2 regions of the Duganella sp. Leaf61 genome follow, and region 2 is predicted to be linked to the other one. Evidence: predicted binding sites of a transcription regulator. Region 2 holds the regulator's gene; the other holds the start of a gene.

Region 1 (5,378 bases), on a different contig from region 2:
TCGGCGCTGCGGGCGCCGTTCCAGCCGGTGTCGGCGTCCGGATCGTTGGCGTTGTCCTTGAACGGCAGTTCCACCGTCAGCGACAGGCAGCCGAACTGGTGCGTGATATGGGGCGAACCCATGGTGAGCGTTTCGTCGGTGTACGGGGTTTCGCCGTAGCCGTACTCGTCCTGGAAGTCCGGGCTGGCTATCAGGAAGTTGTCGATGAAGTATTGCTGGCCTTCGGCCTGGTCCGGGGTCCAGGTCGGCAGCGACTCGCTGCCCGCCACGAATACATACGGCAAGCCTTCGTCGCCGTGGATGTCGAGGAACAGGTCGCAACCGGTTTCCAGCATCTTGCTTTTTACCAGGAATACTTCCGGGCTGCGCTCCATGGTCGGATTCAGCCACTCGCGGTTGAGGTTGGCGCCAGCGGCGTTGGTGCGCAGGTTGCCGCGTACCGAGCCGTCCGGATTCATGTTCGGCACCACGTAGAACACGGCTTCCTTCAGGCAATTGCGGCCGAACGGGTTGGCCGGATCGAGCAGCGCTTCGACCATGCCTTCCACAAACCATTCAGCCATCGTCTCGCCCGGGTGCTGGCGTGCGATCACCCACACTTTTTGCTCGGCTTCCGGATCGCCGATGACCAGCATGTTCAGGTCGCGGCCGTCGATGGTGCTGCCCAGGTCGATCTGTTTGACCAATGGCGACAGTTGCGCGTTGTCCAGCAGCGCCAGGTGACGTTCCCACGAATACGGCTCGAAATAGGCGTAATAGACGCTGTCATATTCGGGCGTGTGGTTAATCGTCATCACTTCGCCATCGAACGAGGTCGGCACGCGGAACCAGTTGTCGCGGTCGTAGCTGGCCACGGCCTGGTAGTCTTTCCAGCCATCTGGGTAGGCGGTCTTGCCGGCGTTGAGGAAACGCAGCGCCAGCGGGGTCGATGCGCCGCCCTGCACGCGGAAGTAGAACCACTGGGTAATGTCGGCGTGCGAGTCCTTGCGGATGTTCAGGTCGATCGCGGCCGGGTTGTCGGCGGAAATGACGTCGATGGCGCCGGCGTCGAACTGCTGGCTGATTTTGATAGGCATGGTGGATAGTCCCGTTGAATTCAGTGTCGAGCGCTTGTGGCGCAGTGGCGACATCATACAGGGTGGCAGCCCTTGGCGACACTCGTCTCGGTATGGCGCATAGCCGCTCACCCCTGACGCAAGCCCCCGAACCGCGCATAAAACGCCGCTTCCGCAGCCGGCGCCTCCGGGTCTTCGCGGCGCAGCACGCTGTCGATGTGCTGCTCGGCGGCACCGTGCACGGCCAGGTATAGCTGGCGCGCCAGCGCGTAGGCCTGGGTGCCGGGCCAGGGTGCGGGCAGCAGTTCTGCCGGCAGTTGCGGGTCGTGCAGTTGCACGCGGCGGTAGGCGTGGATCAGCAGGGTGCGGATCACGAAGGCCTGCTCCGGCGTCAGTTCGTCGGCCACGCCGCCGTCGAGCCCTTCTGCGAGCGGCGCAAAGCGCGCCAGAAATTGTTCGTAGCCGGCCGCCACTTCGCGCACGTCCCAGCCGGTCGCTACCAGGTCGCCCAGCGACCGCGCACCCACGCCCGGCACGGTGGCCGCGCGCACCACGAACAGCTTGCCGGTCACGCCCAGGCGCGCCAGCACTTCCGCCAGCGCGGCCGGCTCGGCAGCCGGATGGCCGAGGATGCCGGGCGCGATCACGCTGTAGCCCTCCCACAACAGTTCCTTGCGCACGGCCGTGCGTTCGGCCGGCGTCAGCGCGCCTTCGCCGCTGATGACCAGGGTCCAGCTGCCGTCCCAGTGCGCGTGCGGTTCGGCGTAGATGCGGCGGTAGGCGTGGGAAAAACGCGCCATGGCGTCGGGCGTGATTGCGTAGGCGCTGCGGCGGCCGTCGCGCCGGGCGCCAAGCCAGCCCTCCTGCGCCAGCCGGAACACGGCCGTGCGCAGCAGCCTGTCATTGACGCCGAACGGCGCCAGCAACTCGATCAGGCTGCCGAGCCACACCATGCCGCCGTGCGGCACGATGGCGTCGCCGAAGATGGTCACCACCAGCGATTTCGAGCGCGGCGGGTCGTGGGCAAGGAAGTCGGTGATCCAGTCGGAGCAGTGCATATCGGCCAACAATGTCTGAAAACAGCAGTTTACCGGGTGAAACGCATTTTAAGGGTATCAAATGCGGAATTTTGATATGACTCAAAAAAACTGTAGCGAAAAAGATTTGTGTATCGTATTATGATTTCAAGCCAGTACAGAGGAGGAGACGATATGTACGCCCAACAAGTAGAGACCGGCCTGAGCACGGTCCGCACCATCGCCGACATGGCCGACGACGAACGCGCCTTCCAGGCCCGCATCGACGCCGGCGTGCGCATCGAGGCCAAGGACTGGATGCCCGACGCTTACCGCAAAACCCTGATCCGCCAGATTTCCCAGCACGCCCACTCGGAAATCGTCGGTCAGCTACCGGAAGGCAACTGGGTCACGCGCGCCCCCACGCTCAAGCGCAAGTCGATTTTGCTGGCCAAGATCCAGGACGAAGCCGGCCACGGCCTGTACCTGTACAGCGCCGCCGAGACGCTGGGCGTTACCCGCGACGAACTGCTCGCTGCCTTGCACAGCGGCAAAGCCAAGTATTCGAGCATCTTCAATTACCCCACCTTGTCGTGGGCCGACATGGGCGCCATCGGCTGGCTGGTCGATGGTTCGGCCATCATCAACCAGATCCCGCTGTGCCGCTGCTCGTACGGACCGTATGCGCGCGCCATGGTCCGCGTGTGCAAGGAGGAGTCGTTCCATGCGCGCCAGGGCTACGACATCATGCTGTCGCTGGCGCGCGGCACGCCCGAGCAAAAGGCCATGGCGCAGGATGCGCTCAATCGCTGGTGGTGGCCGTCGCTGATGATGTTCGGCCCGTCCGACGCCGAATCGGTCAACAGCGCGCAGTCGGCGCAGTGGCGCATCAAGCTGTTCTCCAACGACGAACTGCGCCAGCGCATGGTCGATCAGACCGTGCCGCAGGCCGAGTTCCTGGGCCTGACCGTGCCCGACCCCGACCTGCGCTTCAATGCCGAGACGGGCCACTACGAATTCGGCGCCATCGACTGGACCGAATTCCAGAATGTCCTCAAGGGCAATGGCCCGTGCAACCGCGAGCGCTTGCGCATGCGCGTCGATGCCTGGGAGGAGGGCGCCTGGTTCCGCGAGGCGCTGGTGGCGCACGCCGACAAACACGCAGCAGTGAAGGAGGTCGCATGACAACGCAAACGAACCCGCAATCGAGCAAAGAATGGCCGTTGTGGGAAGTGTTCATCCGCAGCCAGCATGGCCTGGCGCACAAGCACGTGGGTAGCCTGCACGCGCCGGACGCCGAAATGGCGGTCAACAACGCGCGCGACGTCTATACCCGCCGCAACGAGGGCGTGAGCATCTGGGTGGTGCGCGCGGCCGACATCGTCGCCAGCAGCCCGTCCGACAAGGGCGCCCTGTTCGAGCCGGCCAACAGCAAGGTCTATCGCCATCCCACCTTCTTCCCGATGCCGGAAGAAGTGAAGAATTTGTAAGGAGCGGCGATGGACCCGAAAGTAAACTACCTGCTGCGCCTGGGCGATAACGCCCTGATCCTGAGCCAGCAGCTGTGCCGCCTGTGCGGCAAGGGCCCGGCGCTGGAAGAAGACATGGCGCTGTCCAACGTGGCGCTCGACCTGCTGGGCCAAACCCGCCTGTGGTACGAGTACGCGGCCGAACTGGAAGGCGCGGGGCGCGACGAAGACCGCCTGGCCTACCACCGCGACGCCCACGATTTCAAGAACTGCCTGCTGCTCGAGCAACCGAACGGCAACTACGCCGACACCATGATGCGGCAGTTTTATTTCGACACCTGGCATTACTTCCTGATTGCCGGCCTCGCGCACAGCAATGACGCGCGCATTGCCGCCATCGCCGAAAAATCGCTGAAGGAAGTCACGTACCACCTGCGCCGCAGCGGCGACTTGGTAGTACGCATGGGTGACGGCACCGCCATCAGCCACGCCAAAACCCAGGCCGCCGCCGACGCGCTGTGGATGTACAGCGGCGAAGCATTCACGTATGACGCGGTCGATCACGCCATGGTCGATGCCGGCATCGCCCCACCGGCGGACGAGTTGCGCACGCAAGGGCTGGCGCACGTGGCGGAGATTTTCGCCGAAGCCACGCTGGCAATGCCACCCAAGGACGCCTGGATGCAGAGCGGCGGCAAGCAGGGGCGCCACACCGAGCACCTGGGCTATATCCTGGCCGAGATGCAGTTTTTGCAGCGCGCGTATCCGAATGCGCAGTGGTGAGGAGGCGATATGAGCGTACCTGAAGCCGTCATCCTCGCGAACTCTGGGATCCTTACTGAGCGTCCCATCAAGCGGGCTATGGATCCCGCGCCGGCGGACCGCCGCATGCGCGAGGATGACGGATCTGAGGATGAAGGCTTCGACGAGGAGCAGGTGAACGGCTGGCTCGCCGAAATCCCCGACCCAGAAATCCCTGTTATCAGTATCACCGACCTGGGCATCGTGCGCGGCGTGCGCGTGGCCGACGATGGCGCCTGCCACATCACGATCACGCCCACCTACAGTGGTTGTCCCGCCATGCAGGTAATCGCCAACGCCATCACTGAAGCGCTGCGTGTAAAAGGTGTGCAGCAAGTGGTGCTGCACACCCAGCTCACGCCTGCCTGGACCACCGACTGGATGACGGACAGCGGCAAGCAAAAGCTGCGCGCTTACGGCATTGCGCCCCCGGCCGAACAGGCGCAGGTGATCGACATCAGCCGCCTGCGCGCGGGCGCCGCAGCCGTTGTTACGTCTGTATCCGCCGCGTCAGCAGTCTCGCGCCGGGGGATGCACGCTGTCCCCAAACCGGCGATAGCCTGTCCCCACTGCGGCTCCACCCACACCGAAGTCACCAGCCAGTTTGGCTCCACGCCCTGCAAGGCGCTCTATAAATGCCTGGACTGCCGCGAACCGTTCGATTACTTCAAGTGTCACTAGGTCAACCACCATGAGCCAATTCCATCCACTGACCGTGTCCCAGGTGCGCCACGAAACGCGCGACACCATCGCTGTCACCTTTGCCGTGCCCCCGGAGCTGCGCGCCAGCTACGCCTACCAGCAGGGCCAGCACCTGACCCTGCGCGCGCAGATCGACGGTGAAGACGTGCGCCGGTCGTACTCGATCTGCTCGGCCGTGCAGGACGACGCGCTGCGCGTAGCCATCAAGCGCACGCCCGGCGGCGTATTCTCCGCCTGGGCCGTTGACCATTTGCAGCCGGGCGCCGTGCTCGACGTGATGCCGCCTTCCGGCCACTTCAACGTGCCGCTCGACGCCGCCAGCCGCAAGCACTACC
Region 2 (5,378 bases):
ACTGCCACTCGCAGATGGTGCGGCCGCTCCGTGCCGAAACCGAGCGCTACGGCCATTATTCGGTCGCTGGCGAGTTCGTCTATGACCGGCCGTTCCAGTGGGGCTCCAAGCGCACCGGGCCCGACCTGGCGCGCGTAGGTGGCCGCTACAGCGACGAATGGCACCGCACCCACCTGGCCAACCCGCGCGACGTGGTGCCGGAATCGAATATGCCCAACTACCCGTGGCTGGCCAAGACCAAACTGGTGCCGCAGGACGTGGTGCCCAAGCTGCGCGCGCTGCAGCGCCTGGGCGACCCGTACACCGATGCCGAGATCGCCGCCGCGCCGGAAGAACTGAAGGACAAGACCGAGGAAGACGCCCTGATCGCCTATCTGCAAGGCCTGGGCACATTAATCAAAGCAAGGAACTGACATGGCTATCGAGAACCTGTTTGACCAGGCCAGCAGCGTGATGACGGTGGTGTCGTTTGTCACGTTCATCGGCATCGTGTGGTGGGCCTACATCCACCACAAGGAAACCGATTTTACCCAGGCCGCACAAGCCCCGTTTGCCGACGAGGAGTTTGACCATGGCTGACTTTACCAGCGGCTTCTGGGACTACTATATCGCCGCCATCACCCTGCTCGGCATCATCGGTTGCGGCATCCTGCTGTGGGCGCAGTCAAAAGCGCGGGTGGGCAAGCGCAGCGACATCAATGTCGATACCACCGGCCATATCTGGGACCAGGATTTGACCGAGCTGAACACGCCGATGCCGCGCTGGTGGATGTGGCTGTTCTACATCACCATCGTCTTCGCGCTGGTGTACCTGGTGCTGTACCCGGGCCTGGGCAGTTATGCAGGCAAACTGGGCTGGAGCTCCACCGGCAACTACCAGACCGAACTGAAACAGGCCGAAGCAGAATATGGTCCGCTGTTCGCCCAGTACCAGCAGCAGGATTTAAAAACGGTAGCGGCCGATCCGAAGGCGCGCGCCATCGGCGAGCGCCTGTTCCTCACCTATTGCGCCCAGTGCCATGGATCCGACGCGCGCGGCAACAAGGGTTTTCCGAACCTGACCGACAAGGACTGGCTGTTCGGCGGCACGCCCGAGATCATCAAGCAGACCATCCTGCACGGGCGTACCGGCGTGATGCCGCCGATGGGTGCGGCCGTGGGCAGCGAGAAGGATATCGAGAACGTCGCCCATTACGTGTTGAGCCTGTCCGGCTCGACGTCCGATCCGATCAAGGCGGTGTTCGGAAAGGCGAAATTCGGCGCCTGCATGGCCTGCCACGGCGCCGACGCCAAGGGCAACCAGGCGCTCGGCGCACCGAACCTGACCGACAAGGTCTGGCTGTTCGGCGGCAGCGCCGACACCATCATGGAAACCATCCGCAACGGCCGCAATGCCACCATGCCGGCGTTTGGCGACTTCCTCGGCGACGCCAAAGTGCACGTGCTGGCTGCCTACATCTGGAGCTTGTCCAATGATGTGACGCAGCCGGCGCCAGCGCCAGCAGCCAAGCCGGAACCGGAACCAGAACCGGGACCAGCAAAATGAGTGCGCCCGAGACACAAGTCATCAAGATGTATGCGGCGCGCGAGGAAATCTACCCGCGCGAAACCTCGGGCCGCTACGCCCGCCTGCGCTGGCTGTTCGTTTGGCTGACGCAGCTGGCGTTTTACGGCACCCCGTGGCTGCTCTGGAACGACCGCCAGGCCTTGCTGTTCGACCTGACCACGCGCAAGTTCTACATCTTCGGCATGGTCTTGTGGCCTCAGGATTTCATTTACCTGGCGGTGCTCCTGATCATCAGCGCGTATTTGCTGTTCCTGGCCACCGCCGTGGCCGGGCGCGTGTGGTGCGGCTTCACCTGCCCGCAAACTGTTTATACCGAAATCTTCCTGTGGATCGAACGCCGCATCGAAGGCAAGCGCAGCGCGCGCATGCTGCTCGACCGCCAGCCCTGGTCCGCCGGCAAGCTCGGTAAAAAAACCGCCAAGCACCTGGCCTGGGGCGCGGTGGCGCTGTGGACCGGCTTTACCTTTGTTGGCTACTTCACGCCGATCCGCGAGCTGATTGTCGAGGTGCAGACCTTCGACTTCGGCCCGTGGGAATGGTTCTGGGTGCTGTTCTACGCCTTTGCCACGTACGGCAATGCCGGCTGGATGCGCGAGCAGGTGTGCAAGTACATGTGTCCGTACGCCCGCTTCCAGAGCTCGATGTTCGACCGCGATACGCTGATCATCACCTACGATGCCAGGCGCGGCGAACCGCGTGGTCCACTGGTGCCACGCCACAAGCAAACAGCCAGTACCGGCGGCGCCTGCATCGACTGCTCGATGTGCGTGCAGGTGTGCCCCACCGGCATCGACATTCGCAACGGCCTGCAATACGAGTGCATCGGCTGCGCCGCGTGCGTGGATGCCTGCAACGGCGTGATGGACAAGATCGATGCGCCGCGCGGCCTGATCCGCTACGCCACCGAACGCGCGCTCGACGAGCATTTAACGCCCACCGAAATCCGCCGCCGCACCTGGCGCCCCCGGGTGCGCATCTACACCGCCGTGCTGTGCCTGATCGTGGCCGGCGCCGGCGCCGCCCTGTACCTGCGCGTGCCACTGAAAATGGACGTGATCCGCGACCGTGGCGCCATGGGCCGCGAGGTGGAAGACGGCATGATCGAAAACGTCTATCGGCTGCAGATCATGAACACGACCGAGCGCGCCCACACGTATCGCATCAGCGTGTCCGGCATCGACACACTGGCCCTGGTCACGCCCGCTACCGTGCACCTGGACGCGACCGAAACGCGCGGCGTACCGATCCGCCTGCGCACCGCGCACGGCGCCGCACACAAGGGCTCGAACAAGATCGAAGTGGCGCTGACATCGGTGGATGATCCGGCGCTGCATGTGAAAGAAACAGCGGTCTTCATTGTGCCGCGCTAGGAGATCACCATGCACCATTTACACAGCACGGTCACGCCGTGGTACAAGCAGCGCTGGCCGTGGTTCCTGATGCTGGGCCCGGCCATCGTGGTGGCCGGCAGCGTGTTTACCGCCTGGCTGGCGTTTTCAACGCCCGACCCGGTGGTGGTTGGCGACTACTACAAGCAGGGCAAGGCCATCAACCAGGACCTGAGCCGCGACCGCGTGGCCAGCGCCATGGGCCTGTCGATGACGATCGGCTACGACGCCAATCGCGGCGCGCTGACGGGCCAGGTGCAACGCGCCAGCGGCGGCGGCATCACCGAGCGCCTGCGGCTGCGTCTCGCGCACGCGACCTTGCCCGACAAGGACATCGAAGCGACCGTGCTACCCGATGCGGCGGGCCGCTTCGAACTGCCACTGGCCATGCTCGAACGCAGCCGCTGGGTGGTGCTGGTGGAAGGCGAAAAACGCGACTGGCGCCTGGCCGGCGCGTGGACGTGGCCGAAGGAGCGCGGGGTAACCTTGGTGGCGGATGTGGCGCCTGTGCAGCAGCAGGCGCCGGCGCAATAGCCGCACAATAGGCGCCGGGGCACAGGCATGCCTCTGGCGCGCTATCAGTTCAACCGCAAGTCTGGGTACCGGCCGTAATCGCCTTGAGCGTTTGCGGCTGCAGCAGTTCGATTTCGCGGTTGCTTACCCGGACCAGTCCTTCTTTCTTGAACTTCGACAGCAGGCGGCTGATGCTTTCGATCGTCAGGCCCAGGTAGTTGCCGATCTCCTCGCGCGACATGCGCAGCTGGAACGCGTTGGGCGAGTAGCCGCGTGCTTCGTAGCGCGACGACAGGTTGACCAGGAAGGCGGCGAAACGCTGGGTGGCCTGCATATTGCCGAGCAAGAGCATCACGCTTTGCTCGCGCGTGATTTCCTGGCTCATCATGCGGTGGAAGTGGCGCAGCAGGGTCGGCATTTCGGCCAGCAGTTGCTGCAGGGTGGCGAACGGAATTTCGCACACTTCGCTGTCTTCCAGCGCCACCGCCGTGCAATGGTGCAGGTCGGTGCTGATGGCGTCCATGCCCAGCAGTTCGCCGGCCATCTGGAAGCCGGTGATCTGCTCCGCGCCTTCGCGGTTGACCTGGTAGGTTTTGAAGTGGCCGAGGCGGATCGCGTACAGGTTCTGGAACGGGTCGCCAATGCGGAACAAGGTATTGCCGCGCGCGACCTTGCGCCGGCGGCCGATGATCTGGTCGAGCCGGTCCATGTCTTCGTTGCCCAGTCCCATGGGCAAACACAGCTGGTGCATGCTGCACGTGGCGCAGCTGGCTTTGAGGATGTCGATTGTGGCGCCGGGCAGCACCAGCGATGGCAGGTCTTTGATCATGACCGCTAGTGTAGACCATGATGCGCCAGGATGGTGCGATGCCGCACTGCCACCATCGGGTATTCCGACGTGCATTTCACTTGCATTGTGCAAGCAAATGACCGGTGAAAATTCCGCCCGTCGCCACTTTCCCGCTGGCGAAGGATACGCTAGACTGGTCCTCGTTATTGCCGATTTCTCAACTTGAGCAGGAGAGATAAAGACCATGAATCTACGCCGCTGCGCCGTGCTGTACCTCGAACCCCGCGAAGAACTGGACATCGACTGGACCGCCTTGTTTGCCGGCACCAGCACCCTGGCGGCCAGCACCCGCTGGCTGGCGCTGGCGCCGCACCTGGACCGCGAGATCGAAGTCGATGCGGCCGACCTGGCAATGCTGGCCGATGTCGGTGCGTCGGTGTGGACCGCGCGCGACCAGGTCGTCGAACGCCATGGCGCGGCAGTCGTGGACCGGCTGCTCGCGCACGGCCTGCTGCTGGCCGAGGATCAGGGGCAGCAGCAAGAGCAGGCCACCGCGCAGGACGCCCTGCGCGAACGCGACGACACCTTGCGCACGCTGCACTGGCGGCCGCTGGCGGCGCTGGCGCACACGTTCTCGCGCTGGCACGACGTACGCAGCGACACCGGCATGGAGGCGCCCAGCTTCGAGGAACTGCTCGAACGCCACGGCAATCCGCCACCGCCGGTGCAGCAGGTGGCCAGCATCGGCGCGGCGGTGCCGCTGCCAGCGCCCGCCGGTTTCCTCGACGAGGTACTGCTGCGCCGCTACACGGGCCGCAACTACGACACCAGCGCCAGCCTGCCGCTGGCGGTGGCGGCGCGCCTGCTGCAACGCACATTCGGCGCCCAGGAACTGCGCCACATCGGCCCGCACGCTAACGTCCTGAAAAAGACCAGCCCGTCGGGCGGCGGCCTGCATCCGGTCGAAGCGTTCGTGCTGGTGCAACGGGTGGACGGCCTGGCGCCGGGCTTGTACCACTACCATCCGCTCGACAACACGCTGGTGCCGCTGCGCGCGACCACGCAGGACGAAGCGGCGGCGCTGGCGCTGCAAATGGTGGCGGACCAGTACTGGCTGGCC

Evidence for each region. Region 2 encodes FNR, which switches genes on or off when oxygen is low (the NO sensors DNR and NnrR bind a similar motif). Its sites were predicted from a motif close to TTGATNNNNATCAA; they were not measured.
Region 1: paaA (1,2-phenylacetyl-CoA epoxidase subunit PaaA) is a predicted target of FNR. The motif match lies at 2,185-2,198, and genes of this name have one in related genera.

The regions. Positions count from the first base shown of each region.
Region 1 is NZ_LMLM01000001.1:598,177-603,554, reverse strand. Features, by position in the region: gene ASF04_RS02610 (M14-type cytosolic carboxypeptidase) at 1-1,076, opposite strand, end outside; gene paaX (phenylacetic acid degradation operon negative regulatory protein PaaX) at 1,184-2,122, opposite strand; gene paaA (1,2-phenylacetyl-CoA epoxidase subunit PaaA) at 2,267-3,256, shown strand; gene paaB (1,2-phenylacetyl-CoA epoxidase subunit PaaB) at 3,253-3,561, shown strand; gene paaC (1,2-phenylacetyl-CoA epoxidase subunit PaaC) at 3,571-4,323, shown strand; gene paaD (1,2-phenylacetyl-CoA epoxidase subunit PaaD) at 4,429-5,022, shown strand; gene paaE (1,2-phenylacetyl-CoA epoxidase subunit PaaE) at 5,033-5,378, shown strand, end outside.
Region 2 is NZ_LMLM01000023.1:264,300-269,677, reverse strand. Features, by position in the region: gene ccoO (cytochrome-c oxidase, cbb3-type subunit II) at 1-413, shown strand, start outside; gene ASF04_RS14215 (CcoQ/FixQ family Cbb3-type cytochrome c oxidase assembly chaperone) at 415-579, shown strand; gene ccoP (cytochrome-c oxidase, cbb3-type subunit III) at 572-1,546, shown strand; gene ccoG (cytochrome c oxidase accessory protein CcoG) at 1,543-2,937, shown strand; gene ASF04_RS14200 (FixH family protein) at 2,947-3,489, shown strand; gene fnr (fumarate/nitrate reduction transcriptional regulator Fnr) at 3,539-4,297, opposite strand; gene ASF04_RS14190 (putative peptide maturation dehydrogenase) at 4,503-5,378, shown strand, end outside.